Pseudonocardia sediminis: one gene and its partner. The protein of the gene in region 1 binds, or shares a complex with, the protein of each later gene. Links are inferred from orthologs where the notes say so. Each region holds a gene or a part of one and is shown on either strand. Other genes may lie near its edges. The genes, in order: dnaG and dnaB.

Region 1 (3,210 bases):
CTGGGCGGAGTCGGCGGCCCGCGGGGGCGGTGCGGCGTCGGCGAGGGCGCGTCGCGCCCGGCTCGCGTGCTGGCGCGCGGCGGCGGTCGAGCAGCCCAGCACCTCGGCGATCGAGTCGTAGGGTTCGGCGAGCGCCTCGTGCAGCACGAACGCGACGCGCTGGGCCGGGCTCAGCGCGTCGAGCACCACCATCGCGGCCATCCGCACGCCCTCGTCGCGGACGACGTGCGCCAGCGGCCCGTCGTCGTCGGAGGTGGTGACCAGCGGCTCCGGCAGCCACGGCCCGACGTAGCGCTCGCGCCGGGCGGCGGCCGAGCGCAGCCGGTCCAGGCACAGCCGCGCGACGACGGTGGTCAGCCATCCGCGCAGGTCACGGATCTGATCCGGGTCGTCGAGGGCGGCGAGCCGCAGCCAGGCCTCCTGGACGGCGTCCTCGGCGTCGGCGATGCTGCCGGTGATCCGGTAACCGACGCCCAGCAGGTGCGGGCGGTGGCTCTCGACGACGTCCCCGGACACGCTCCGCGACGCTACCGGCACCCGACCGCGGTGGAGTGCACCGGAATCCACGCCGCCCGGTCGCCGCGGGCCGGACGCGCCTAGAATCGGGTCCGTGGCAGGCCGGATCCGTGACTCAGACATCACCGAGGTCCGCGACCGCACCCGGATCGACGAGGTGATCGGCGAGTACATCAACCTCCGCAAGGCCGGTGCCGGTTCGCTCAAGGGCCTCTGCCCGTTCCACGACGAGAAGTCGCCGTCGTTCAACGTGCGTCCCTCGCACGGCACGTTCCACTGCTTCGGCTGTGGCGAGGGCGGCAGCGTCATCGACTTCGTCATGAAGATGGAGGTCATCGGCTTCCCGGAGGCGGTCGAGCGCCTCGCCGACCGGGTCGGGCTGCGACTGACCTACGAGGGCGGCGGCAGCTCCGTGCAGCGCGACCGGGGCACCCGCTCGCGGCTGCTGGAGGTCAACCGCAAGGCGGCCGAGTTCTACACAGCGCAGCTGCACACCCCGGCCGGCGCGCCCGCGATGCGGTTCCTCACCGAGCGCGGGTTCGACGCCGCGTCGGCCGAGAAGTTCGGCTGCGGCTACGCCCCGGCGGGCTGGGACACCGTCACCAAGCACCTGCTCGGACAGGGCTACACGCTCGACGAGCTGATCAAGTCCGGCGTGTCCAAGGAGGGCCGCCGCGGCGCGATCGACCGGTTCCACCGCCGCCTGCTCTGGCCGATCCGCGACCTCGGCGGCGACGTCGTCGGCTTCGGCGCGCGGCGGCTGTTCGACGACGACGGCATCGACGCCAAGTACCTCAACACCTCCGAGACGCCGGTCTACCGCAAGACCCACGTGCTGTTCGGCCTGGACCTGGCCAAGCGCGAGATCGCCAAGCGACGCCAGGTCGTCGTCGTCGAGGGCTACACCGACGTGATGGCGATGCACGAGGCCGGCGTGCACACCGCCGTCGCCTCCTGTGGCACGGCGTTCGGCTCCGAGCACGTCTCGGTGATCCGCCGCCTGATCGGTGACGACTCGTTCGACCTCGGCGAGGTCATCTACACCTTCGACGGCGACGCGGCGGGTCAGGCCGCCGCGATGAAGGCCTTCGACGGCGAGCAGAGCTTCGCCGCGCAGACGTTCGTCGCCGTCGCCCCGGACGGCCAGGACCCCTGCGACCTGCGCAACACCCACGGCGACACCGCCGTCCGCGACCTGGTGGCCCGCCGCGAGCCGCTGTTCGAGTTCGCGATCCGCTCGATGCTGCGCGAGCACGACCTGAACTCCGTCGAGGGCCGCGCCGCCGCTCTGCAGCGCACGGTGCCGCTGGTCGCGCGGATCAAGCGCGAGGACCTGCGTGACGAGTACGCGCGCCGCCTGGCCGGCTGGACCGGCTGGGAGGACATCGCCGTCGTCGTGCGCCGGGTGCGGGAGACGGCCGGGAGCCCGACGCCGCCCGGTCCGGGACAGGTCAAGGGCCGCAAGCCCGCCGACGGCGCGCGCGGCAACGGCCGCGAGGCACCGAAGGCCCCGCCGCGCGACGACCCCCGCCTGCACATCCAGCGCCAGGCGCTCAAGGCCGCGCTGCAGATCCCCGCGGTCGCCGGCCCCGGCTACGACGAGCTGCCCGAGGCCGCGTTCACCCACCCGGCCTTCGCCGCGGTGCACCGGGCGATCAGCGCCGCCGGCGGGGTCTGCGGCGGCATCGAGGGCGGCGCCTGGCTCGACGCGGTGAGCGCCGAGACCACGACCGACGAGATCCGCCACCTGGTCAGCGAGCTGGCCGTGGAGGCCCTGGAGCTGCCGCGGCGCAACACCGACGAGGGCCGCTACGTCTCCGGCCTGCTCGCCGGGGTGCGGATGTCGCTGGTCGACGCGCAGATCACCGAGATCAAGTCCCGGCTGCAGCGCACGAATTACGAGACCGACCCGGAGACCTACAACGAGCTCTTCGGCGACCTCGTCCCGCTGGAGCAGTACCGGATCGCGTTGCGCGAGCAGACCAGCGGGGTCGCGACATGAGCTTCTGGAAGCGGTTGCTCGGCCGGGAGAACGTGCCCGAGGGCGTCGCCGGGGGTCTGGCCGACGACGAGCACGTCGTCGCGCAGGCCGAGCTCGCCGGCGGTGGGCACCTCGTCGTCACGTCCTGGGGGCTGTGGCTGCCCGAGGAGCCGCCGCGTCGTCTGGGGTGGCACGAGATCGCGAAGGCGGCCTGGAACTCCGGCACGCTGGAGATCACGGCGTCGACGGCGCGCGAGGTGTCGGGTCCCGGGACGGTCGTGCTAACCGACGAGCGCCCGCGCCGCTACCGCCTCGACGAGCCGGGGAAGATCCCGCAGGCCGTGCACGAGCGAGTCACCGGCTCGATCCGCTCGCGCAGCCACCGCGACCTGCCCGGCGGGGGAGCGTGGGTGCTGCAGCGCAAGGTCCCCGGCCGCGACGGCCTGATCCTGCAGATCCGCCCCGACCCCGGCACCGACCCGGACGCGGTCGACCGCCTGGCGGAGGGGGTGGCGGCACGCATCGGCGGTAACGGTGGCGCCGCCCTCCCCGATGAGAGGCCATGATCACTTTCGGAGCCCGCGCCGGATGACCACGAGCTGGGACCCCGCGCTCTACCGGAACTTCGACGACCACCGCTCCCGCCCGTTCCACGACCTCGTCGCCCGCATCGGATCGCCGCCGACGGGTGACGGCGCCCCGCGGCGCGTCGT
Region 2 (3,233 bases), 1.7 Mb from region 1 along the record:
CAGGTCGAGCAGATCCGCCGGGCGCAGAAGACCCGCGAGATCCGCGACCTGGGCCACGCCCAGCAGGTCGACAACCAGCTCAAGGAGCTGAACGTGACCGTGTCGGCCAAGGCCGGCGACAACGGCCGTCTGTTCGGCTCGATCACCCCGACCAACGTCGTGGACGCCGTCCGCGCCGCGGGCGGTCCGACGCTCGACAAGCGGTCGGTGGACGTGCCCGGTCAGATCAAGACGATCGGCAAGCACTCGGTGCAGGTCCGCCTGCACCCGGACGTGACCACCGATCTGCCGATCGCGGTCGTCACGAACTGATCGACACCGTTCGGCGGCTGTGACCGACCGAATACCGAGCGTTACCGAGGGCGGTGCCCGGAGCGAGAGCTCCCGGCACCGCCCTTCTGCGTTGTCCGACACCGGGAGTGGTCGCCGTGGACACGTTCGGAGGAGATCAACCGTGAGCCCGGGGGCCTCGCGACACGCCGTGAGGTGACGCGGGTTTCTGCCGACGGACCTGTGGACGCGCCGGGCGGCGAACGGTCGATCCCGGGCTCCGACACGCTGAATCATGGACGAAATCCGACACGCCGCCGCATCTTGTCCACAGCTGTCCCCATGCCTCTGAGCTGGGAAGACGTCCGATTTTGCGATGTTGTCCCCAGACTGTCCACATGCCGGTCCCCCGGTACTCCAGGCAACCGGTCCGTCCGTACACATTCCATCCCCAGGACGGTGCACACGACGCTTTGATCGCGGGTGCCGGAGCGACCTAACCTCGCCCGGTCGGCCCGCGCGACGGCTTCACCACGCCCGCGGAGCCGGCGTCCGTCGACGTCGGATTCCCGGCGTGCCGTCCCCGGCATGTCGAACCGATGTTCGATACGATGAGTTCCGGGGGTGACGCTGCGTATGGCCTTGACGGATGACCGTCCGGCAGGACGGCCACGTGCGGTCCGCGACGGTGAGCAGTCGCAGAACGGCGGCGGTGCGGGTCAGACGTTCGACCGCCAGCCGCCGCAGGACCTCACCGCGGAGCAGTCGGTCCTCGGCGGGATGCTGCTGAGCAAGGACGCGATCGCCGACGTCGTCGAGGTGCTGCGGCCGGAGGACTTCTACCGGCCCTCGCACCAGACCGTCTACGAGACGATCCTCGACCTCTACGGTCGCGGCGAGCCGGCGGACGCGGTCACCGTGTCCGCGGAGCTGCAGCGCCGCGGCGAGCTGGTGCGCCTGGGCGGCGCGCCCTACCTGCACACCCTGATCGCCACCGTGCCGACCGCGGCCAACGCGGCCTACTACGCGGAGATCGTCGGGGAGAAGGCGATCCTGCGGCGCCTCGTGGAGGCCGGGACGCGGATCGTGCAGCTGGGCTACCACGGCGCCGACGGCGGCGAGGTCGAAGAGGTCGTCGACCGGGCCCAGGCCGCGGTCTACGAGGTCACCGACCGGACGACCACCGAGGACTACACCGTCCTGGAGGAGCTCCTCCAGCCCACGATGGACGAGATCGACGCGATCGCCTCCCGGGGCGGCATGTCCTCGGGCGTGCCGACCGGGTTCGCCGATCTCGACGCCTGTACCAACGGGCTGCACCCCGGGCAGATGATCGTCGTCGCGGCCCGTCCGGGTCTGGGCAAGTCGACCCTGGGCCTGGACTTCGCCCGGTCCTGCTCCATCAAGAACGGCCTGACGAGCGCGTTCTTCTCGCTGGAGATGAGCAAGTCCGAGATCGTGATGCGCCTGCTCTCGGCGGAGGCGCGGATCCGGCTGGCCGACATGCGCGCCGGCCGGATGTCCGACGAGGACTGGACGCGGATGGCGCGGCGGATGTCGGAGATCTCCGAGGCGCCGCTGTTCATCGACGACTCGCCGAACCTGACGCTGATGGAGATCCGGGCCAAGGCGCGACGGCTCAAGCAGCGCAACGACCTGAAGCTGATCATCCTGGACTACCTGCAGCTGATGACGTCGGGCCGCAAGGTCGAGTCACGTCAGCAGGAGGTCTCGGAGTTCTCCCGGCAGATCAAGCTCCTGGCCAAGGAGCTCGAGGTGCCGGTGGTCGCGATGAGCCAGCTCAACCGTGGTCCCGAACAGCGCACGGACAAGCGTCCGATGCTCTCGGACCTGCGTGAGTCGGGATCGATCGAGCAGGACGCCGACATGGTGGTCCTGCTGCACCGCCCGGACGCGTTCGAGCGCGACGACCCCCGGGCCGGTGAGGCGGACCTGATCCTGGCCAAGCACCGGAACGGGCCCACCAACACGATCACGGTGGCGCACCAGCTGCACTACAGCCGGTTCACCGACCTCGCACACGGCTGACCGGCCCGGGCCGCGCCGGGCGGGAGGATCCGTCCGGCCGGAGCGGCAGCGGGGGCCGGGAGACTCAGGCGAAACCGGCCCCGCGGCTCGGTGCGGACGTCGCCGCGATCCCGAGCGTCAGGACGGTGAGCACCACGCCGGCCACGACGACGGCCATCGCCCCGGCGGCCGCACCGGCCAGGAGCATGATCAGGCCTGCGGCGAGCAGGACGCAGGGCAGGGCACCGGCGGCGTGCATCGAACGCTGCGACACCCCGTCGCGGCCGCCCAGGGTCTTCGGGGCCCGCACGGGGCGGGCGCGTCCCAGGGACCGGAACCGTGCGGCGAGGCGGGGGTCCTCGTCACAGAGCTGCCGCTCGATCAGGGCGAGATCACGGCGTTCACGGTCACTGAGCACGTCTGGAAACCCCTTGGGTGGCAACGGTCGCATCGAGAGGCCGGTTGTCCTGGGGCGTCGTCGATCCGGGCCGAGCCTGGATCGGATGCTACGTGACCGGATCGTGACCTACCTGTCGACCCCGCCTCACCTTCCGGATGGTGACGGAAGCCACGGGGCGTGCTACCAGCTCGTGAGGCCCAGCGCGTCCGTCCGGCGGCGGGGGTCGACGTCCAGACGGGCGCAGAGTTCGGTCCAGCTGCCCGCGGCGAGATCCTTCTCGCTCATCGTCCCGACCGGCAGCGGCCAGCGGATGCCGAGGTCCGGGTCGTCAAACCGGACGGAGACGTCCTCGCTCGGGTCGTGCGGGGTGTCGATCCGGTAGCAGGTGTCCACGGTCGGGGTCAGCGCCTGGAAGCCGTGCAGGCAGCCGGCCGGGATGTAGAGCTGGCGCATGTCGGTGTCGTCGAGGAGGAACGAGGCGACGCGGCCGAACGTCGGCGAGCCGGGGCGGGCGTCGATGACGATGTCGTGCATC

Evidence for each region.
Region 2: the proteins of dnaG (region 1) and dnaB are in contact, whole or in part, in a crystal structure (PDB 2R6A), measured with the Geobacillus stearothermophilus proteins. The link is inferred for Pseudonocardia sediminis from one-to-one orthologs. Residues at the interface, in WP_049624496.1 of Geobacillus stearothermophilus: Lys456, Leu457, Leu458, Pro459, Ala460, Asn463, Ala464, Leu467, Leu535, Leu536, Ile537, Ala538, Gln544, Glu545, Asp548, Tyr549, His552; in WP_033016901.1 of Geobacillus stearothermophilus: Ser13, Glu15, Ala16, Gln18, Glu91, Leu92, Asp94, Ala95, Val96, Pro97, Thr98, Ala99, Ala100, Asn101, Tyr104, Tyr105, Ile108.

What each region holds. Positions count from the first base shown.
Region 1 is NZ_SHKL01000001.1:4,737,529-4,740,738, reverse strand. What follows is about bases 168-3,064. They hold dnaG (DNA primase), read left to right. Parts: upstream 168-610; coding sequence 611-2,518; downstream 2,519-3,064. Other genes in these bases: EV383_RS22140 (hypothetical protein), read left to right, coding at 2,515-3,063; sigJ (RNA polymerase sigma factor SigJ), read right to left, coding at 168-516. In the rest of the region: more of sigJ, read right to left, coding at 1-167; EV383_RS22135 (trans-aconitate 2-methyltransferase), read left to right, coding at 3,086-3,210. UniProt on the Escherichia coli protein: RNA polymerase that catalyzes the synthesis of short RNA molecules used as primers for DNA polymerase during DNA replication.
Region 2 is NZ_SHKL01000001.1:6,479,573-6,482,805, reverse strand. Bases 193-3,112 are described here. They hold dnaB (replicative DNA helicase), read left to right. Parts: upstream 193-906; coding sequence 907-2,319; downstream 2,320-3,112. Other genes in these bases: EV383_RS30345 (dTDP-4-dehydrorhamnose 3,5-epimerase family protein), read right to left, coding at 2,879-3,112; EV383_RS30350 (DUF3040 domain-containing protein), read right to left, coding at 2,384-2,716; rplI (50S ribosomal protein L9), read left to right, coding at 193-312. Also shown: more of rplI, read left to right, coding at 1-192; more of EV383_RS30345, read right to left, coding at 3,113-3,233. UniProt on the Escherichia coli protein: The main replicative DNA helicase, it participates in initiation and elongation during chromosome replication. Travels ahead of the DNA replisome, separating dsDNA into templates for DNA synthesis.